DNA from 2 places in the Arthrobacter sp. D1-17 genome. Region 2 is predicted to be linked to the other one. Evidence: predicted binding sites of a transcription regulator. Region 2 holds the regulator's gene; the other holds the start of a gene.
What was found. Region 2 encodes Rex, which represses fermentation and respiration genes when NADH is low (regulators of the CRP and FNR family bind a similar motif). Its sites were predicted from a motif close to CTTGTGAANNNNTTCACAAG; they were not measured.
Positions count from the first base shown of each region.

Region 1: the regulator Rex is predicted to act here: its motif matches at 9,085-9,104, upstream of M1E01_RS08125 (glyceraldehyde-3-phosphate dehydrogenase).

Region 1 is NZ_CP096382.1:1,739,843-1,750,558, reverse strand. Features, by position in the region: gene M1E01_RS08180 (single-stranded DNA-binding protein) at 1-451, opposite strand, end outside; tRNA gene M1E01_RS08175 (tRNA-Arg) at 634-706, shown strand; gene M1E01_RS08170 (hypothetical protein) at 827-1,042, opposite strand; gene M1E01_RS08165 (LapA family protein) at 1,249-1,710, shown strand; gene map (type I methionyl aminopeptidase) at 1,945-2,712, opposite strand; gene mptB (polyprenol phosphomannose-dependent alpha 1,6 mannosyltransferase MptB) at 2,733-4,304, opposite strand; gene orn (oligoribonuclease) at 4,489-5,142, shown strand; tRNA gene M1E01_RS08145 (tRNA-His) at 5,291-5,363, shown strand; gene def (peptide deformylase) at 5,489-6,061, shown strand; gene M1E01_RS08135 (HNH endonuclease family protein) at 6,140-6,937, opposite strand; gene M1E01_RS08130 (hypothetical protein) at 7,055-7,264, opposite strand; gene M1E01_RS08125 (glyceraldehyde-3-phosphate dehydrogenase) at 7,370-8,863, opposite strand; gene M1E01_RS08120 (hypothetical protein) at 9,196-9,648, opposite strand; RNA gene rnpB (RNase P RNA component class A) at 9,679-10,070, opposite strand; gene M1E01_RS08110 (alpha/beta hydrolase) at 10,144-10,716, shown strand, end outside.
Region 2 is NZ_CP096382.1:833,310-844,025, reverse strand. Features, by position in the region: gene ccsB (c-type cytochrome biogenesis protein CcsB) at 151-1,272, opposite strand; gene resB (cytochrome c biogenesis protein ResB) at 1,272-3,056, opposite strand; gene M1E01_RS03910 (cytochrome c biogenesis CcdA family protein) at 3,056-3,811, opposite strand; gene M1E01_RS03905 (TlpA family protein disulfide reductase) at 3,827-4,438, opposite strand; gene M1E01_RS03900 (histidine phosphatase family protein) at 4,441-5,106, opposite strand; gene M1E01_RS03895 (YceI family protein) at 5,309-5,857, shown strand; gene M1E01_RS03890 (hypothetical protein) at 6,041-6,610, shown strand; gene M1E01_RS03885 (hypothetical protein) at 6,759-7,613, shown strand; gene M1E01_RS03880 (redox-sensing transcriptional repressor Rex) at 7,709-8,404, opposite strand; gene M1E01_RS03875 (glutaredoxin family protein) at 8,503-8,757, opposite strand; gene M1E01_RS03870 (HAD family hydrolase) at 8,876-9,715, shown strand; gene M1E01_RS03865 (30S ribosomal protein bS22) at 9,876-9,974, opposite strand; gene M1E01_RS03860 (helix-turn-helix domain-containing protein) at 10,201-10,413, opposite strand; gene M1E01_RS03855 (3-deoxy-7-phosphoheptulonate synthase) at 10,516-10,716, opposite strand, start outside.

The sequences.
Region 1 (10,716 bases), 910 kb from region 2:
TCAGCGGGTCATCGCCGTCAGGGGAGCCCGAATCGAAACCAGGCCCTCCAGCGCTCTCCCCGGCCGCCACCGCAGCGGCCGGTTGCCCTTTGTTGCCGGCGTTCCGCGTGTAATTGGCGGAACCCCACATCAGGTCATGCCCGACCGATTCGGCGTCTATCTCGACAGCGTGATAGATCCTGCCCTCCTTTTCCCAGCTGCGCAGCTTCAGCCGTCCGACGATGATGACGCGCTGCCCCTTCTTAACGCTGCACCCCATGTTTCCGGCCAGTTGCCGATAACCCTGGACGGTGAACCAGTTGGTGTGGCCGTCCACCCACGTGTTGCTGGAACGGTCGTAGCGGCGCTCTGTGGAGCCGAGGCGGAAGGAGGCAGTGGCGACGCCGCCGGATGTGGTGGAGCTCCTGATCTCCGTGGCCACGAAGCCCCGGACCGTAATGTTGTCACTCATCTTGGTGTCCTGTCTCGAAGTGTCTTGCCCTAGCAGGCACTTCCAGCATCAACCGCCGACGCGACTGCGGGGAGGCAGGCAGTGCTGTATGTGGATAACCGAAACGTTTCTGCCCGGTGCCGCCGTCGGGCCAGTAGGCAATGTAGACTTTTTGAGGCACCCGGAAAGCCGGGAAACCAGTTGCCTCAGTAGCTCAGGGGATAGAGCAGCGGCCTTCTAATCCGCCGGTCGGGGGTTCGATTCCCTCCTGGGGCACACTGTGATGTCTCGGAACATCGACTACAGATGTTCAGAGGCATCACCGACACCCCGGTCTGCGGACCGGGGTGTTTTTGTTTGTCGGGACTGTTTACGAGAGGCGTCAAGCAACAGCTACTAAGGACTGTCGGCTGGCCCTTCAGTACGGGACAGCGGAAGGTCCATGAACTCATACAGCTCCCGCCATGCGTTATCCAGCCGCAGCTCCGCAAGGACAAGTTCCTCCTTGCCGGGTGCAACGCCATCCTTTGCGCCTTGTCGTAACGCCAAGACCTCGTGGTACAGCGCATCCACACGGGCCAGCTGCTCTCTAAATTCGTCATCATCAGCCATGGGAAAAGACTAGTCCTCAGGGGGATTGCGGCCCATCACCAAACTCCCTTCCTGCGGACGACCACGCCGATGATGCGAAGCATACTTACTAATCTGCCGAAACATGCCTAGGATCGATCTAGGACCCGGCGGACTGCTGTTCTGAAGTGCTGATGCCGGGTCCTGAACCCCGCACCGCGGGCAGAACTTGGGAAGGAGTCACCGACATGTCGCAGAGTGGATCCGAGCGGGACCCGTTCGAGCAGGACCGGCCGGGACGGAAGGCCCCTGATGCAACCCCTGGCCCTCCCCTGCCCGCAGATGGCCGGCCTTCGGCCGGCGGTGAAGGGCAGCTCAGGCCTGGCACCGCGGCGCTGCCGGACTACAAGGGCACCCCGCCGCCGCCCGCCGGCGACACCCGTCGTCCGGTCACGCGGGCAGGCATGATCTGGGCAGCGGTCGCGTCCGCACTGGTCGTGCTCGTGCTGCTCATCATTTTCATCCTGCAGAACCAGGTGTTGGTGCAGGTCAAGTTCTTCGGGCTGGAGGGCGTCGTGTCCCTTGGCCTCGCCCTGTTCATCGCGGCAGTGGCCGGCGGTGTGTTAGTGGCCATGGCCGGGGCGGCCCGGATCATCCAGCTTCGCGCGGCAGATCACCGGCGGCGTGTTGCCGAGATGCGCAGGCGCTGAACAGCAGCGGAAAACCACCGCCAGGAAGCAGACCGCGGCCGCGTGGGAATCGTAGGGTATCCCACCGCCGGCGCTTCGTGAGCGGAGGGCAATCACGTGGTCCTGGTCCCGAACGAAGACCTGGCCCGCAGCGCGTTCAACAGCTCCGGCGGCTATGAGGCAGGACTTAAGCCCGCCCGTATACTGCCGACAGCCGATAGGCCGGTGAAGGCGGCCGGGGTCCCGGCGCTGTGTTCAGGGCATTGTCAGAATTACAGGCCCATCGGCCGTGATGGCCACGGTGTGCTCACTGTGGGCCGCCCGGCGGCCGTTCGCGGAACGCAGCGTCCACTCGTCCTCGTCGTGGTAATAGTCCCCCTTGCCGCCGAGGATGAGCATCGGCTCAATGGCGATGACAAGCCCTTCTGTCAATTTCAGACCCCTGCCCGGTCGTCCGTCGTTGGGCACGGACGGCTCCGCGTGCATGGTCCGACCGATACCATGTCCGCCGTGGTCGGCAAGGAGTCCGTAGCCTGCCCGGCGTGCGGCGCCGCCGATGGCGTAAGCGAGATCGCCCATCTTGTTTCCCACCCGGGCGGCGTCAATGCCTCTGGCGAGGGCCGCGTCCGTCGCGTCGATGAGCGCCTGGTCCACGGGATCGGGGGTACCCACGATGAAGCTGACGGCGGCGTCCCCACACCACCCTTCAAGGAACGCCCCGCAGTCAACGCTGAGGAGATCCCCGTCCTGCAGCCGGTATCCGTTGGGAATGCCGTGCACAACGGCGTCGTTCACGCTGGTGCAGATGACTCCCGGGAACGGCACCGGCGCCCAGCGCGGCCGGTAGTTGAGGAAGGCGGGAGTGGCGCCGGCAGCGGCGATGGCGGCGGCAGCAACGCCGTCGAGCTCCTTGAGGGAAACGCCGACGGCGGCCGCCCCGCGGACTGCGTTTAGCGCGTTCGCCACAACGCGGCCGGCTTCGCGCATCAAGGCTATTTCGTCAGGGCTCTTGAGCATGGACATCCGTGGCCTCCGGGAGTTTGTCAGATGACGGGACGGGTAGTGACCGGCTGGTCTGACTTGCTGAACAGCAGCTTGGTCCTGGGATCCATGAAGATCAGGTACAGGGCGAACAGCAGGGCAATAATCGCGGCAGCGTTCCTGGCAAGGGCCAATGCGAGCCCAAGGTCCTCGGACTGGAGATATGGGAAAACCTCAAGCTGGTCTGAAATGGCGTACACCATGAAGAAGGACACAATAAAGTAGAGCGCCTTGACCTGCCAGTCGTCCCGGATGCCGGTTATGGCAAACAGCGGGATCAGCCACACGACGTACCAGGACTGGATCATCGGCGCGAGCACGACGACGGCGGCAAAGGCCAGCGTCAGCCGGCGCATGATCCGGTCGTGGTCACCTTTGAAGATCTGCCAGGCGACGATGCCGACGGCGAGCAGCTTGCCGGCGTCGTAAACCCACTTGGCCAGTCCCCAGCCGTCCAGGCTGAAGGCGTTGGCGATGGACGCCACCACGAGACCGAGCAGCCCTACAGGGGCGTACCAGATCCAGACGCTGCCGGGGGCCGAGAGCCCGTTGATCCAGCCGAAGCCGAAGCCGTTTACCAGGCTCATGGCGTACAGCAGGGCAAAGCTGAGTCCTGCTGTCAAGCCCCAAAAAACGAATTTTCGCGTCCACCCCGCATCCTTGCCGGCCCAGAGCAGCCCGATGAACGGGAGGAACACCACGGTGATGGGCTTGATGGAGATGGACAGGGTGACGAGCACTATTCCCAGGATCACACGGCGGGTGGCGCTGTAATAGAGACCGGCGAGGGCCAGGCCGATCATGAGGGCGTCGTTGTGGACACTCGCGATGAAGTTCGTCAGGAACAGCGGGTTCGCCGCCGTGAGCCAGAGCGCCCGGTGCGGGTTGACCCCGTGAAGTTCCGCGAGTTTGGGGACGTAGATGATGCAGAGGACCACGCCCACCAGGGCGGCCAGCCGGAAGAGCATGATGCTGGCCTCGGGATGGACGTTCGTGGACCAGACGACGAGCTGTTCGATCCACAGAAAGAGCTGCCCGTACGGCACAGGCGCCTCTGTCCACATCTTGTCGGCGCCGAGCTGGAAGTAGTTTGAAAGCGCCGAGATGCCGTTCTCGTAGGGGTTAAATCCCTCCACCATCAGCCGGCCCTGCCCGATGTAGGCATAGACATCGCGGCTGAAGAGCGGAACCGTGAACATCATGGGCAGGCCCCAGGCTGCGACCGCCTGCAGGGTGGCTCTGCGGGCGGCCGGGCCCCAGACGCGGACGCGCTGGCCGAGCCGGAGCCACGCCCGCACCAGCAGCATGCCGCCGACGGCGATAAGTACGATGGAAAGGGCAACCCCCAGGGCCTCCGTACGCATCCATATGAACAGCGGCAGCCGCCGCAGTTCGGATGCCGGGGCAAGCCAGCCGACACCGAGGGAACCGATCACAAGGAAAAGCGAACCAACGAATCCGGAAAGAAGGGGCGACCAGGGGTTGTCCACTTCCGCCAGGCCCAGGTCCGCGGAAGTGCCTGTGGCTCTTTCCTCCGTCTCGGGCACTGGCGCCGTCATCTCAGGATTATCCAATCTCTTGTGGGCGTGCAGCCTCGATCTGCTGCCGGAAGTGCCCGGCCGTGAATGGAGTGCGGCGGCCGCTCCCGGCGCCGCCACGTACCCGGAAATCTTAGCACCGGACCGCTCCCCGACCACGAAACGGTAGGCTGAACGGGTGCCTATATCTAACGAACGCATCGTCTGGATCGACTGCGAAATGACCGGTCTCGACACCGTCAACGACGCCCTGATCGAAGTCGCCGCGCTGGTGACGGATTCCGAACTGAACATCCTCGGGGACGGGGTGGACGTGGTCATCAAGCCGGACGACGCGGCCCTGGCCCAGATGAATGACTTCGTCCGGGACATGCACACCCGTTCCGGTCTTCTGAAAGAGCTTCCGGCCGGCAAGACGCTCGCCGAGGCCGAGGAAGCAGTCATGGCCTACATCCGCAAGTGGGTTCCGGACGTGCGCAAGGCACCGCTGGCCGGGAACTCGGTTGGGACGGACCGGGTCTTCCTGGCCCGGGACATGCCCGCCGTCGTGGAGCACCTGCACTACAGGGTCATCGACGTCAGTACCATCAAGGAACTGGCCCGGCGCTGGTTCGCCCGCGCGTACTTCCAAGCCCCGGCCAAACTGGGCGGACACCGTGCCCTCGGCGACATTAAGGACTCCATTGATGAGCTCCGCTACTACCGGGAGGCAGTCTTCGTTCCCGCTCCGGGCCCGGACAGCGCCACTGCCCTGAAGATTTCCCGGCGCATCGCCGCCCAGCCCGAGGTCATCGATCAACTGACGCAGGGCATCGCAGGAAAGCAGGCGGCAGCAGAGGGCGCATTGCCGAGCGAAGCGGGACCATCCGCCTAAGGCGTCCGAAAAGTAATCTGCGCCACGTTCGAAGGAATTTTTGCCAAAACAGGCGAAAGTGGCAAAAGCACCCCCGAACAGCAGGTAAACTATTTGACGTTGCCTTTCCAGCCGGCCGGTAAAGACCGGAGGGACTGTAAGGCATATGGTGGGCGTAGCTCAGTTGGCAGAGCGCCTGGTTGTGGTCCAGGAGGTCGCGGGTTCAACCCCCGTCGCTCACCCTCACGAAGGATGGCATTCGACGCCGTCCCATCACAAAGGCTGCACCGGTTATCCGGTGCAGCCTTTGTTCGTTTCGACACCACGCCGGGCTGCGTCCGATCAAGTACCAAAGGAACCCTCTGCCATGACTGTTCTGCCGATCACCATCTGGGGCGAACCCGTTCTGCACCGCCGGGCGGCCGAAGTCGAAGTCTTCGACGACGAGCTCCGCCAGCTGATCGCCGACATGTTCGAAACCAATGACAAGGCCAACGGCGTGGGCCTCGCAGCGCCTCAAATCGGCGTGGGTAAGCGTATCTTCGTGTATAAGTACGAGAACGAGGACGGCGCACCGCCGAGCGGCGTGCTGGTCAACCCCGTCCTCACCCTGTCCAAGGTTTCCGGCGCCCTGCCGGATCCGGACGAGGAGGCCGAGGGCTGCCTCTCCTTTCCCGGCGGCCAGTACCCCCTGAAACGGGCCGAATGGGTGCGGGTGAAGGGGTTCGACGGATACGGGGAACCGGTCGAGTTCGAGGCCACCGGCTGGTTCGCGCGGGTGATGCAGCACGAATACGACCACCTCGACGGGAAGCTCTACGTCAACCGCCTCCTTGACCGCTATGCACGCAAGGCTCTGAAGCAAGCCAAGAAGAACGGCTGGGGTGTCCCCGGGCTGACTTGGATGCCGGGCGTCGATCCTGATCCGTTCGGGCACTGATCCGTTCGGCACTGATCCCTGGCCGGGCCGACCGCGGCTCTGGAAGGGCGGCAGCCCGGGCATCAGTGAACCACTGCCCTACCGGGCGATGATGGTCTGCTGGCCCGGACAGGAGCCGAGGACACGGTCCATAGCGTCCTTTTCGGCTTGCGTCACCCAAAGCCCGTAGGCGGCTTTCACTGAGATCTGCCGGGCGACATAGTGGCAACGGATCGCCTTGTTCCGAGGCAGCCAGCCGGCCGCATCCGAAGCGCTTTTTTCCTGGTTGGCCGGTCCGTCGGCTGCGATGAGGTTGATCGGATCGTTGGCCAGGCTCTGGCGTTCCTGGAGTGTGAGCTGCCTGGCGCCCTTTTGCCACGCGTCGCCCAGCGCCACCACATGGTCGATCTGGACGGCCTTGCTGGAATCGGCGCCGCGCGTGAACGTGACGCGCGCTCCGGTGTAGGGTTCGTGGAACGTCCCTGACGCCACTTTGCACCGGGAGCCCTTAAAGTAAACGACGCCGTTCAGGTCACGGCGCAGAATGTCATTGCGGGTGTCACACCCGTTGCGGTCAGCGTCGAACCAGGCCTGGCCGAAGGCTGACCTGTCGTAGTCGTTTTTCGCCGCCCGCCCCTTTACCGGCAGGGTCTCCAGCGCCGCGGCGGCACTGCCGGAGGGCACCCGCCGGGGCGCCACCACTGGTTTCATCCAAGCGGGATTGAAGACGGGAGCCGTGCCGGGGCCTGATATCTGCGGCTCAACGGCGAGGAATTGGCCTGCTGTGAAGAACCAGGCAACGCCGGCGACAAAAAAGGCACCCGCAATTGCGAGCAGGGCCCAGGCCTGGCGCGAGCGTCTGCGCGCCCGCCTGTAGGCGCTCCAGCTGACGGTCATCCGGGTCTGCTCTCAGGGACATGAGGTGGCTGCACCCTCAGAGCCTAGGGCAGGCCTCCGACATCCGGGACGATACCCACAGTGTTGAGGACAGGTGCCCTGTGCAGGAGCAGTGCCCTACTGCTCCCTCATAACCCGCCGCAGATCTTCATTGGCCAGTTCGAGAAGGCGCTCCAGCTGGGAGACCCGCTCTTGACCGATCTCGCCGGCGGCATGTGCTGTCTTTGCCTCGTCGAGCAGGCGCTGTGCCTCTTTTTGGTTGGCCCGCGCCACGTCGAGGGCGTGTTCCAGTGTTGTCTCGTGCTGGAGTGTCCGGTCGTGTTCCATGGGACAAGTTTGGCCCCCTTTCCCGGCTGATTCCAGAGAACCAGCCGGGAATTTAGGGAGCCATGTTTTACGCTGCTACGCGGCGGACCAGCGGAAACGCCGCTGTTAGACGGAGGCTGCGGCAGCCAGTACCGGAGCGGCGTCCTTCACGGAGTCCTTGGCGGGGAAGGTCGGCGGGTTGACCCCAGCCATTTCCTCCATGACGCGGACTACCTGGCAGCTGTACCCGAACTCGTTGTCGTACCAGACGTAAACAACCAGGTTCTTGTCGTTGGAGATGGTGGCAAGGCCGTCAACAATGCCGGCACGGCGCGAGCCCACGAAGTCGGTGGAGACCACTTCAGGGGAATCGATGTAGTCAATCTGCTTGCGCAGGTCCGAGTGCAGCGACATCTCGCGCAGGAAGTCGTTGACCTCGTCCTTGGTGGTGCCCCGTTCCAGGTTCAGGTTCAGGACAGCCAGGGACACGTCCGGGGTGGGCACCCGGATGGAGCTGCCGGTGAGCTTCCCCTGCAGTTCCGGCAGTGCCTTGGCCACGGCCTTGGCGGCGCCTGTTTCGGTGATCACCATGTTCAGAGCGGCGGAACGTCCGCGGCGGTCGCCCTTGTGGAAGTTGTCGATCAGGTTCTGGTCGTTCGTGAACGAGTGAACGGTCTCCACGTGGCCGTGGATCACACCGTACTTGTCATTGAGAGCCTTCAGCACCGGGGTGATCGCGTTCGTGGTGCAGGACGCTGCCGTCACGATCTTGTCCGAATCTGCGATGTCGCGGTGGTTGATGCCGTGCACGATGTTCTTCAGTTCACCCTTGCCCGGCGCCGTCAGGAGGACCTTGGCCACGCCCTTGCTGAGCAGGTGCTGGCCAAGGCCTTCGGCGTCGCGCCAGCGGCCGGTGTTGTCGACCACGAGGGCATTGTTGATGCCGTAGGCCGTGTAGTCGATGGTCGCAGGGTTGTCCGAGTAGATGACCTGGATCCGGACGCCGTTGGCCGTGATGGTGTTAGCCTCGGTGTCCACCTGAATGGTGCCCTCGAAGGAGCCGTGGACGGAGTCGCGGCGCAGGAGGCTGGCACGCTTGGCCAGGTCGTTGTCAGAGCCGCGGCGCACTACGATGGCGCGCAGGCGCAGGCCGTGCCCGCCGCCGGCCTTTTCGATGAGGAGACGGGCGAGCAGGCGGCCGATGCGGCCAAAACCGTACAGCACGACGTCGGTGCTGGTGCGGTCGTCTGCCCCGCGCTTGCCGACAATCTCAGCCAGTTCGGCACGGAGGAACTCCTCGAGAGTGAGGTCGCCGCCGTCGGACTTGTACTTCTGGTTCAGGCGGGCGATGTCGATGGCAGCTGCACCCAAGTCCAGCGTGGCCAGGGTGTTCAGCAGCGGGGCCGTCTCCTCCAGGAGCAGCTCATCCTTGCTCATCCGGCGGGCGAAGCGGTGCGCCTTGAGGATGTTCATGGTGGACTTGTTGATCAGGCTGCGGCCGTGGATCGACGTGACCACGTTGTTTTCCCGGTACAACCGGCCGATCACGGGGATCATGGCCTCGGCGAGTGCCTCGCGGCCCATCCACGTATCAAGACAAGAATCTGACGTCTGGCTCACAGAACTACCTTCCTTGGTTCAACCGGTTACGTCTTCGTAACCGGAAGTCGGCCACCCGAAGTTCTCCAGGGGCACTGGCACCGGCAGGGTTTCGGTCCTCCCCGGGTGCCTTGTTGACGCGGCAAAGAAAAACCGCCGGTTGCGAACGCAGATCCCGGCGGTAGAACTTCTACGTTCAAGGTCTATTCTAGGGCTCGCAGCGCGTCCGAATGGCCGGGCGGCCCGTGAAATCACTCACACCGGCGGCTCACCTCCTGCGTCGCCTGTTGGGTGAACGAAGCCGTAACCAGAAAAGTGGATGGATTAGCCGAGGCGCCGGGGGTCAGCCGTAACTATTTTTCGCCGTACTGGAGGCGGCCAATGCTCCAGGCAGCAACGTTGCGGAGGTCCACCCTCGTAGCGTTCAGGTGGATGGGGTTTCCGCCGGAGATTACTACGGGCTCAAGGAAATGGATGAACCGGATCTGGTTCTCCCGCACGCCGTTCTCCTGCACGCCGTCGGGTACTGCCGGCAAATACTCGCCTGCTGTGATGACCTGCGCATTCTGGCGCCGGGACCAGGCTTCTTCACTCGCTACCGAGCCGGAGATTATGGTCCCGTCAACAATAACCGTGAGCTCAATGGTGCCATGCGGATCCTCACGGTCAGGGCCCAGGATGGGCGCGAGGAGCATGGACAGTCTTGGGTCAATGCCGTGCCATGGCTGGGCGGCGAACCGTTCCCGGTTGCCCGTGAACTCCGCTTCCTGCTCCTCGTTGGGCTTTTCCTGCCGCTGCGCGTCCATCACCGGAGTGTACCTTTCCAGCGTGTTGAGTGGATGGGTTGACCGATACGCCGGGTTCTGTATTCCCGCACCGTTGCCGGGGCGGGAGTAGCGGCCATCCATCTACGAACGCCGTTGCCGGCGCCCTCCAGCGGCCTACCCGGGCACTCGGGCGAGCAGCCCTCAAACGTGCCCTGTCTGGCCTTGCTCCGGGTGGGGTTTACCTAGCCTTCCCGGTCACCCGGGAAGCTGGTGGTCTCTTACACCACCGTTTCACCCTTACCCGCATCGTGCCGCTTTCAAATCGGCGCGAGGCAGGCGGTCTGTTTTCTGTGGCACTGGCCTGCGGGTTACCCCGAGTGGGCGTTACCCACCACCCTGCTCTGCGGAGCCCGGACGTTCCTCGAGCCACTTGCGTGACGCGCGGCCGCCTGGTCAACCCATCCGGTGTCCATTCTACGGGGCACCGCGGATGCGCCCGCGCTAGGTCCCCGGCCCCGGGCCTATCATCAGGAAATGGACGCGTCAGCATTGACCCGCCGCCGGCTGCTTCAGCTGGCGGGCATCGCCGCCGGCATGTCCGCCGCCGCGGCATGCACGCCGCTCCCGCCCTTTCCTGCTCCCGTACCGCTTCCCGGCTACACGCGTCCGACGGCGGCTCCCGGACCGGGCGGCTGGCCCAGAATAATGGTCCGCACCGGCCAGTTCGTTTCCGCCTACCGGCCGGGACCAGCCACACGCTGGTCACTGGCGGCGCCTCACCAGCAGGACGGGGCGCAGCTTCCACTCGTGCCTGTGGCCGTGTTCCTGCACGGCCTTGGCAGCAGCCACCGGTTCATGCTCGATGACCTCGCCGCTGACGAGGTGCTGCAGCGGCATGTGGATGGAGGCGGAACCCCCTTCGCGATTGCAGCTGTGGACGGCGGCGACACCTGGTGGCATGCGCGCAGGGACGGCAGCGACACGCAGTCGATGCTGGTGCGGGAATTCGTTCCTTTCCTCGGCGTGCAGGGCTTTGATCTCGGGCAGATCGGGCTTTTCGGCCTCTCCATGGGCGGCTTCGGCGCCCTGTTGTTGGCCTCGCAGGCG
Region 2 (10,716 bases):
GCCGTCACCCGGGTGCGCGCCGCCCTGGCAAGGCGTGGATGGAGACCGCCGCGCTAATGCCCGTGCTCTTCACGATTCAGCAAAAATGGCCGCCCAACACGTATTTGAGCGGCCATTTTCGGCGAACGGCCTACCGGCCGCCTTGAAAACCTACAGCCCGGAGTAGGAGTGCAGGCCGTTGAAGAACTGGTTGACGATTGTGAAGTTGAAAACCACGCACAGGTAGCCCACGATCGACAGCCAGGCCGCGCGGGTTCCCGTCCATCCGCGGGTTGCCCGGGCATGCAGGTAGCCGGCGTAGACCACCCAGATCACGAACGTCCAGACTTCCTTGGTGTCCCAGCCCCAGAAGCGGCCCCACGCCTTTTCAGCCCAGATGGCGCCGAACATCAGGGTGAAAGTCCAGCCGATGAAGGCGATGGCGTTGATGCGGTAGGAAAGGTTTTCCAGGCTCAGCGCGGTTGGCACCAGGCGCATGAAGCCCAGCTTGTCCGCCCCGCCGGCGGCAATCGTCTTCTGCCGGTGCGACTGCACGAGCTGCAGGGCGGACATGGCGAACGTTAGGGTGAAGAGGGCCGAGGAGAGCACGGCGATGGAGACGTGAATAACGAGCCAGTAGCTCTGCAGCGCCGGCACGAGGTGGCCCACCGGGGTCCAGTAGGCCACGGAAGCTGCGACCAGCATGATGATCACCAGGCCCACTACGAACGTGCCGAGGAACCGCAGGTCTCGCCGGATCAGCACGATCAGGAAAACTGCGATTGCAACAAACGCGCCGGTGGTCAGGAACTCGTACATGTTGCCCCACGGCACGCGCCCGGCACCGATCGCACGGGTGAGCACAGCGGCTGCATGGATCGCAGCACCCAGAACCGTCAGTGCCACTGCAACGCGGGCCGGTGCACGGCGCTCGCCGCTGTACGTCATGCTGGCGTCGGCGGTCTGCCCCGCCGCCGCGCCGTCCTGGGCCTTGGCAGACACGGACGACGACGGCCGCTCGGCACGGCCGGCGGGCCCGGCAAGGTGCCCCTCAACACGGTCGCCAAGACCTGCTGCGCCCGCCCCTGCAGTGGCGGGAACCTTCGATTCGGCTTCCGCGCTGCGCTCAGATGCACCTGCGGCGGCAGCAGCCTTCAGGTCAACGGCACGCAGGGCCCTGCTGCTCTTGGCGAGGTCCCAGGCGAAGGCGATGAACGCCACCGTGTATGTGCCCGCAGCGAGGAGCATGAACAGCTCGCTGTACTGGCCCATGGTTTCGTTGATGGGGTACATTACCGGTCCTTCTTCGGCTCAGCGGAGCCTGCTGGTGAGGTGGTTGGGGATGGTCGGCCAACGCCGTCAGAGCCGGTAGCACTGTCGGAGCCGGAAGTGCCGTCAGAAGTGTCAGAGCCAAGGTTCCACTTGCGCGACAGCAGCCCGCGGATGGCCACGGCTTCGCCGGCGAGGCGGTGGTCCTCGCCGCGGGCCAGAAGCCCGTATTCCACCATGGTCCGCCCGTCCTCATGCGTTCCCGTGCGCACCCAGACGCGCCGGCGATTGACGTAGAGGGAGACCACGAGGCCGGCCACGGCGAGCAGCGCGAAGATGAGCGCGGAAAGCTGGCCGGGGTTGTGGTGGATGTCGACGCCCACATACTTTTTCACCCCGTCGAACGAGATGGAGCCCTTGCCGTCCGGGAGCGTGTAGGTGCTTCCGGGCGCCAGCGTGATCCCCCCGGCATCGAGGTTGCGGGAGTTCAGCGGGGTAAGGTCCTTGACGTCGAGCTCGAACACGTTTTGCGGTGCGCCCTTGTCGAGGCCGAGATCGCCGTAGTAGGAGTTCAGGCTCAGCTGCGGGTTGATGAGTTCGGGGTCGCCGCTGAAGGAGACACCTTCGTCAGTCACGAACGCGGTGGGCAGGAAGAATCCGGCGAAGCCGAGCTGGTCCGGCTTCGCGTCGGGAACCTTGATCACCACGGAGGAGTAATAGTTGTCCCCCTGCAGCTTGGCTACAACCGGTCCCTGCATCGCGACGTTGCCGTTGCCGTCCCGGATCGTGACCACGGGTGCGTAGCCGTTGCCGGTCAGGTAGATGCTGGTACCGCCGAGGGTGACGGGCTCGTTGACCTTCAGGACTTCCTTCTGGGCCGGCGCGCCGGGGTTTTCCTTGGTGGTGACCTCCGCCGTGAAGTCGATGGGCTGGCCGAACTTGCCCTGGGATTCACGGTCGAACGTTGCCTGGAATTTGTCCAGCTGGATGGAGTACGGCTGGAGCTGGCTGCTCTGGAAGTTGGTGCCCGGGTTGAACTGGTCGTAGCCCACCAGCGTGTTGACGAAGGTGTCACCCTCCACGAGGATCCTTTGGCCGCTGTAGCCGAACAGCCCGCCGATTGCCACAGAGACGAGGACGCCGATCAGCGAGGTGTGGAAGACCAGGTTGCCGACTTCCTTGAGGAAGCCGCGCTCCGCCCCCAAAGACGGCCGCGCGCCGTCGTCGTGCCTTACTTCAACGCGGTAACCGCGTTTCTTCAGCAGTTCCGCTGCGTCTTCAATGGCCTCCGACGCCGGGATGCCGGCTTCCGCTGGCACCACCAGCGTGCCGTACTCCGGCAGGCGGGAGAGCCGCTTCGGGGTGCGCGGCGGCTGTGAGCGCATGGCGCGGTAGTGCGCGATGGCACGGGGCACCACGCAGCCGATCAGCGAGATGAACAGCAGGATGTAGATGGCGGAGAACCAGGCCGAGGAATAGACGTCGTACAGCTGCAGGGCGTCGAGGATTTTGCCGTAGTCCGGGTTGTCCTTGATGTACTGGGTGACGACCGACGGGTTCGCCGGTCGCTGCGGGAACAGCGAACCGGGCACGGCGGCCACCGCCAGCAACAGCAGGAGAAACAGCGCGGTGCGCATGCTGGTCAGCTGCGTCCAGGCCCAGCGCAGCATGCCCACGATGCCCAGGGCAGGCAGCGCAGCGTCGGCCTTGGCCTCCTTCAGGGCGTTCTTGGGACCGCTTTCTGTAGAGGCTGTTTCCGGGGCTTTCCCGGCCGGAGGGTTCTTGGGTGACTTCACACGCTCGCTCATCAGATCGGCAACTTCACATCGGTTTGGAACCAGTACTGCAGCTCAGTGACCCAGGCACCCCACACGCCGGTCGCCATCAGCAGGCCCAGGACGATCAGTACGCCGCCGCCGGTCCGCTGGATGGCCAGGCGGTGGTTCCGGAAGAAGGACATGATCCCCGCGCCGCGGCGGACCGCAAGGGCGATCAGCAGGAACGGGATGCCCAGACCGAGGCTATAGACGAAGGCGAGGAAGGCGCCCTTCGCGGCTGAGGAACCGCCCGAGAGGCTCAGGAGCTGCACGGCGGAGTAGGTTGGGCCGATGCAGGGTGCCCAGCCCAGCCCGAAGGTGATGCCCAGCAACGGAGCGCCCCACAGACCGGCAGGTGGTTTCGCATGGATTTTGGCGTCACGCTGGAGCCAGCTGAAGCCGCCCATGAACACCACGCCCATGGCGATCACCAGGACTCCGAGCAGCTGCGTGATCCAGCCGTTCTGGCCACCGGAAACCAGGGTTCCCAGCTGCCCAAATGCGCCGCCGAGAAGCACGAAGATCACCGAAAACCCGAGCACGAAGAGGCCGATGCCCGCGAGCATGCGGCCGCGCTTCTGCTTTTGGAGGTCGACGCCGGTCAACCCCGTGACGTAGCCGAGGTAACCGGGCACGAGCGGCAGGACGCAGGGCGAGAGGAAGGAGACCAACCCCGCCAGGAGCGCGACGGGGATGGCAAGCAGCAGGGAGCCGTTCAGGATGGCTTCGGCAAAAGGGCTGTTCACGGTACGGCGCGCCCGCTACTCTGCCACGGCGGATTCGATGAGGGCCTTCAGGGTGCCCTTCTGGATCTCCCCCAGGACGCGGGACGCGACGCGGCCCTGCTTGTCCACCACCAGCGTTGTGGGAACGGCGCCGGGCGGCACGAGGCTGGACACGGACAACAGCACGCTGCCGTCCTTGTCGTTGAAGCTCGGGTACGTCAGACCGAACGTCTTGTCGAACGCCTCGGCGGTTGCCTTCTCATCGCGCAGGTTCACGCCGAAGAACTGCACCCCCTTGCTTTTGAAGGTCTGGTGCAACTCCTCGAGGACGGGCGCCTCGACGCGGCAGGGTGCGCAGGCGGCAAACCAGAAGTTCAGCACGGTGACCTTGCCCTGGAAGTCCTGGGGGGTCACGGTGGTGCCGTTAAAGAGCGTGCCCTGGATGTCCACCGCCGACTTGCGGTCCGCTGCAGCAAATTCCGTCACCGAGCCGTCGCCCGCGACGTAGTTCTTGTTGTCCCCTGCCTTTGCCTGCTTCGCGAGCGCATCTTCCTGGGCGCAGCCGGAAAGGCCAAGCGTTAGCGCGGTCAAAGCCAGACCGCCGGCGGCGAGGACGCTGCGGCGGGAGCTAATGGGGGTGTTGGTCATAACTAGGCTCCGGGGGTGCTTGATGCACCGGGAAGTAGGGCGGCCGCCGGCTCGCTGTACTCAACGCGCAGGAGGGTGCCGTCGTCGTCGAACACGAGGGACGTCAGGGAGGTCAGGGTGCATTCCCGCTTGCGGGGGTCATGCCACAGCGGCTTGCCCTCTGCACTGAGCCTGGTCGCCCAGATGGGAAGCTGGTGGCTCACCATGATGGCCTCTGCTCCATCCCCGCCCAGTTCAATCGCCTTGAGGCGTGCTTCCTGGACGGCCGCACCCACGCGGGCTGCCTGGTCCTTGTAGGGCTCGCCCCAGGAAGGGCGCAAGGGATTAACCAGCTTAGGCCAGTGCTTCAGCTTCCTCAGCTCCGCCTTGCTGACCCTAAGGCCTTCGAAGTGGTTTTCAGCCTCGATGATGCGCTCGTCCGTGTGGATCTCCAGGCCCAGGGCATTCGACGTCGGAAGTGCGGTTTCCTGGGCTCGCGTCAGGGGGGACGCCACGAGATAGACGATCTTTGCCCCCTGGCTTGCACGGTCGCGGAAGTGGTCCGCCAACAGCTGCGCCATCTGCAGGCCGAGCTCGGAAAGATGGAATTCCGGCAGCCTGCCATAGAGGACGCCCTCTGGATTGTGGACCTCGCCGTGGCGGAGCAAATGAACGGTGGCTTGGGGCATGTCTACCAGTTTCTCAAAGATACCGGGCGATCTGAAATCTTCTACATCTAGTAGAACTCACGAAAATGACGGAAAGTTCCGGAAACGTGGGATAAAAGATGCAAATGCATGTTTATACTGGATGCAGCAGTTAGTTGAGGCTTCAACCGAGGAAGCTTCAGCAGCAAGAACAGTGAACGCTTACCGCTCAAGGAGAAACATCATGGCATTGCCCACCAACGTCACCCCCGGCACCTGGACCCTCGACAACTCACACAGCGAGATCGCATTCACCGTCCGTCACGCAGGCATCAGCAAGGTCCGTGGGCAGTTCAAGGATGCTGCAGCCTCGCTGGATCTGGCGGAGAATGTAGCGGACTCGAAGATCGAGGCGATCATCCAGACTGCGAGCTTCGACTCCGGCGACGTGAACCGCGACGGCCACGTCCGGGGCGAAGACTTCTTCGACGTCGAGAAGTTCCCCGAGATCTCCTTCGTGTCCAACGGCCTCGTCCCGGCCGGTGACGGCTACGAACTCCAGGGCGACCTCACGATCAAGGGCGTGACCCGTCCGGTATCCCTCGAGACCGAGTTCAACGGCGTGGCTGTTGACCCCTTCGGCAACACCCGCGCCGGTGTCTCCGCTGAAGCCATCATCAGCCGCAAGGACTTCGGCCTGACCTGGAACGCCGTCCTGGAAGCCGGCGGAGTTCTGGTGAGCGACAAGGTTGCCATCAATCTTGAGCTGGCCTTCATTGCGCCCGCCGCGTAGCGCCTGCCGTTAGGGCAACCCGCCAGATCAGGCACGGCCCGTCAGGCCAAGCCCGCCTGACGGTCTTCGAACGCAACAGCCCCGCCCGTGGTCCCGGTTCATCAGCCTCCACGAAGCGGGGCTTTTGCATCCCTGAAGCAATGCCGGGCGAATCCCGCCAACCCCCGATCTACAGTGAGAGCCATGAGCAACCCGAACGCGCCGCATCCGCACGAACCATGCGGCGCACCACCTTCCGGGAACCACTCCCAACGGCGCCGTTCCGGCAGGTTCCCGTTCAAAATTCCAGCAGATCGTCCCCGCAGTTTCTATGAGGCCATGCCCCAGGGCGGGTTGGCCGAAATGTTCAGCGTGGCAGGACTGCCGATGGAGCTAAGAATCTCGTATTGCGTCTGGCTGGCCGCCGGACTGCTGGGGCTGCTGGGCGGCGTCATCGGGCTGTTCGGCGCGTTGGTGCTCTTTGCGTTCCTGCCCGCGGTTGCCATCCTGGTGCTGCTGCTCGTGCTTTTTGGTGCCGCGCTATCCAGCGTCCAGATTGTTCTGGCAATAACACTGAAGGAAGGCCGGGAGTGGGCCCGGCTCGCCCTGACCGCCGTCGCCGGGGTTTCTCTGCTTCTCACTATCATCAGCCTCAGTTTCACCGACGGACGTGGCGGCAGCGGTTTCAGTTTCCTGGCAAGCCTGACCGCGACCGTGCTGATGTGGTCTCCCGGCTCACGGCGGTGGTTCGCAGCAGCGCGTGTACGGGCCTGACTCCCGGCACAGCGTCCGCGAATACCGCTTCCGGAATAAGCCTCGCCGCGCCTGCCGAGGGGTACGGTGGAAGTAAACCATGCTGGGGGCAGGGCAAACGTCTGAAACCCGGCGGCCGGTCCCTACGTCACAACGCAAAGGAACGCTCATGAGCACTCCTCCAGTCCCGCCTCGCAACCCCAATGATCCGGAATCCGGCCGCCACGATGCCAATGAACCGGGACGGGAAGGCGGGGGGCAGCCGCAGTACGGCCAGAACGCTCCCCAGTATGGGCAGAACGCTCCCCAGTATGGGCAGAATATCCCGCCTGCGCCGCAATACGGCCAGCAGGGCCAGAACCCCCCGCAGTACGGCCAGAACGCCCCGCAGTCCGGTCAGCCGCAGTACGGCCAGAACGCCCCGCAGTACGGCCAAGAGCCCTCCTCCGGCCAGAACCCGCCGCAATATGGACAACCACAGTACGGCCAGTCCCCCTACGGCCAGTCACCGTACGCGCAGTCTCCATACGGGCAGCAGTACCCTTCGGAGCAGGCCAAGGGCGGCCCCGCCGGTGTCCCCCAATCTGTTAACAAGGCGTTCTGGATGATCATCGCGGCCGGTGCCCTGACGCTCCTGTCCACGCTGTTGGGCATTGGGACCCTCGACGATCCCGCCACACGCCAAATGTTTGAAGACCAGATTCAGGGCAGCGGCCAGAACATTGCCTTTGAAGACATCAAGGGCCTCCTCGTCGGCACGATCGTCGTCTTTGCGCTCATCATTGCCGGGCTGTATGCCCTGGTGGCGTTCAACGTCCGCAAGGGTAAGAACTGGGCCCGGATCCTGGGTACGGTATTCGCGGCGCTTTCTATTTTCTCCGTGTTGCCGCTCGGCCTTAACACCGTCGCTGTCATCCTGGGCATCGCGGCGATCGTGATGCTCTACATGCCTGCGGCCTCACCGTACTTCCAGAAGCCGCAGCCCTTTGCCAACCCGTATGGGGGCGGCCCGTTCGGCCGCTAACCGCTCAGGCTGCCAGGCCGTTCACGTCACTTGTGGCCCCTCACTCCATTACGGAGTCGGGGGCCACAACTGTACGTTCGCGCTGAGTGGAGGGCCTACTCCGGCTGGTCCGGGGTCTGGGCCCGCTGCGCGTGGTACGCGAGGATCTGCAGCTCGGTTGCCATGTCCACCTTCCGGAGGTTCACGCCTTCCGGAACCTGCAGCATCACCGGCGCGAAGCTGAGAATGCTGTGGACTCCGGCCGCCACAACCCGGTCACAGACGCTCTGGGCCACAGCCGCGGGCAAAGCGAGCACCACCATATTGGCCCCCGTCCGCTCCAGCACGGTTTCCAGATCGGCCACATCGCTCACGCGGAGCCACCCGACTTCGTTGCCCACCACCATCTGGTCGGCATCGAAAATGGCTACGACGTCGAAACCGCGGGACTCAAACCCGCCGTACCTGGCCAGTGCCTTGCCCAGGTTGCCGGCACCAACGATGGCGACCTTCCAGTCGTGAGTCAGACCGAGCGCGGCGGCGATGTGCCGGCTCAGATACTGCACCTCGTAGCCGACGCCGCGGGTGCCATAGGAACCGACGTGGGAGAGATCCTTGCGGAGGGTCGAGGAGCTGACGCCGGAGGCCTCGGCCAGGGACTCGGAGGAGACGCGTTCGATGCCCTCAGCGAGCAGGGAGTTTAGGGCGCGCAAGTAAATGGTGAGGCGGGCCACAGCCGCGGGCGGAATCTGCTTTCCGGCAGTTCCGGTGTCCTCAGGCACTGCCTGGGGAGGTGAGTCGAGCGAAGTCACTAATTGCTCCATTGCGTCGCGTTGTGAGTCCACTCTAAATCCCCATCACTTATGTCAACAAAGCCGGTGCCACTGCGCCGAAACGACGGAAACGGCCGTTAGCGCGCCATCGCCTGACGAAGAACCCGTTCCAGCCGGGCCTCGTCGATCTTCCAGAAATCCCGCTGGATTCCGTCCACCAGCACCACCGGAAGCTCCTCGGCGTAGCGCTCACGGAGAGATTCGTCGCTGTCCACCGACTGTTCCCTCCACCCCAGTCCCAACCCGGCCGTAACGCGCCCGACGGCCTCGCGCGCCGCAGCGCAGAGGTGACAGTCAGCTTTGGTGAGGAGAACGACGTCGGGAATTGCCATGGCTCAACCGTAGCGCCGTTCCCGTCGGGGAGCGATGCCGGCGGCGCCAGGCGCCGGATGACGCCGGCATCACTGTTGCGGGACGGTGGAATGCTCCACGTTGACTAGACTCAATGGCATGCCTGAGGAGAAGTATGTCGCTGTGGTTGAGCGGTCAACTGCAACGCAGAAACCGCCTGCTGCAGCGCAGCAGCAGGGCGAGGCAGCGTTTTTCGACGTCGACAACACCCTCATGAGGGGTGCCAGCATTTTCCATGTCGCGCGGAAGATGCACCAGCGGGGAGCCTTCACTCTCCCCCAGGCCGCCGGCATGGCCTGGAAGCAGTTGAAGTTTGTGCTCCGGGGCGAAAACGTGAACGACGTCCACTCGGTGCGGGACTCCGCACTGACCCTCGCCTGCGGCATCACGGAGGAAGACGTGAAGGTGCTCGGCGAGGAAGTGTACGACGAGATGATCGCCTCCCGGATCTGGCCGGGCACGAAGGCCCTGGCCCAGCAGCATCTGCGCGTAGGCCGGAAGGTCTGGCTCGTGACCGCTACCCCGATCGAGGTAGCCACGGTGATCTCCACACGGCTGGGGCTCACGGGAGCGCTGGGCACGGTGGGCGAAATCAGTGAGGGCCTGTACACCGGACGGCTCGTCGGCGACATCCTCCACGGCCCGGCCAAAGCCGTCGCCGTCCAGGCCATCGCGGACAACGAAGGCCTGGACCTCAAGCGGTGCTGGGCCTACAGCGACTCGTACAACGACATCCCGCTGCTGACCCTCGTCGGCCATCCCGTGGCGATTAACCCCGACGCCCGGCTGCGCAAACACGCCCGCGCACACAACTGGCCCGTCTACGACTTCCGTTCAGGCCGCCGTGCCGCCACCCTCGGCCTTAAGGCAGCAACAGCAGGCGGCGCAGTCTACGGCCTCTGGAAGGGCTACGCCCGCATCCGCGGCCCCCGGGTGTGAGGCGCTCTTTTCCCTTCGACACGCAAATGCCCCCTCGATAGGGGAATTTCGGCTGCGTCAGGCATATGCGCGTCATGAGGCGGTATGGTCTGCGCGGCAGGGAACGCAAAAATGCCCGCACCCTCGAAAGGGAGCGGGCATTGACGCGTAGAAGGTACTTCTACTTCTTATTGCGGCGCTGGTGGCGGGTCTTGCGAAGCAACTTGCGGTGCTTCTTCTTGGCCATACGCTTGCGACGCTTCTTAATAACTGAACCCACGAAAGTTCCTTACAAACTAGATGCAGTACCTGTCTGATGGAGAAGGTCCGTGGACTGAGCAACAGACTGACAACTGACAGATTCTTACAATGACGTAAAACGTTCCTTAACAGGGTACCGCTTTATCCGGGCCCCTACTGACCGCCACCACTCCCGGAACCTGCAGCGGCCCCCAAGGCGGCTGCAGCAGTCCCGACAATCGGCGCGGAAACCTGGGCTCCCGAATTCACGCGGTACCCGTCTGACCGTCGACGACGGCACCCTTGAGGTACTGTTCGACGGCGGCCTCAGGAACGCGGTATGAACGGCCAAACCGGACAGCCGGCATTTCGCCGGAATGAACCAGTCGGTACACGGTCATTTTGGAAACGCGCATGACCTGAGCCACTTCGGCCACGGTCAGGAACTTGGCGTTCGAGAAGTTCGACTCTGCGGACATTTCCCATATTCCTTTGCTCTCAGCAACTATGCGGCATCCCCCGTTTGTGCGGTGCGCCGATGCTGAGCCATCGAACAACCGTGTCCTAGTTACTCTAGATGCTCACGTGGCCATTGTGAAAGCCCGCCGCTTCCGCGAAGAGGCGGCCAGCTGATCCAGAACCGACACCGTCACATCCCACTCCATGCAGGCGTCAGTCACACTCTGGCCGTAGACCAATTGGGACCGGCCGGCGGCGTGTTCGGCCACGTCCAGGTTCTGGGCCCCGCCCACCAGGAAGCTCTCCAGCATCACACCCGCGAT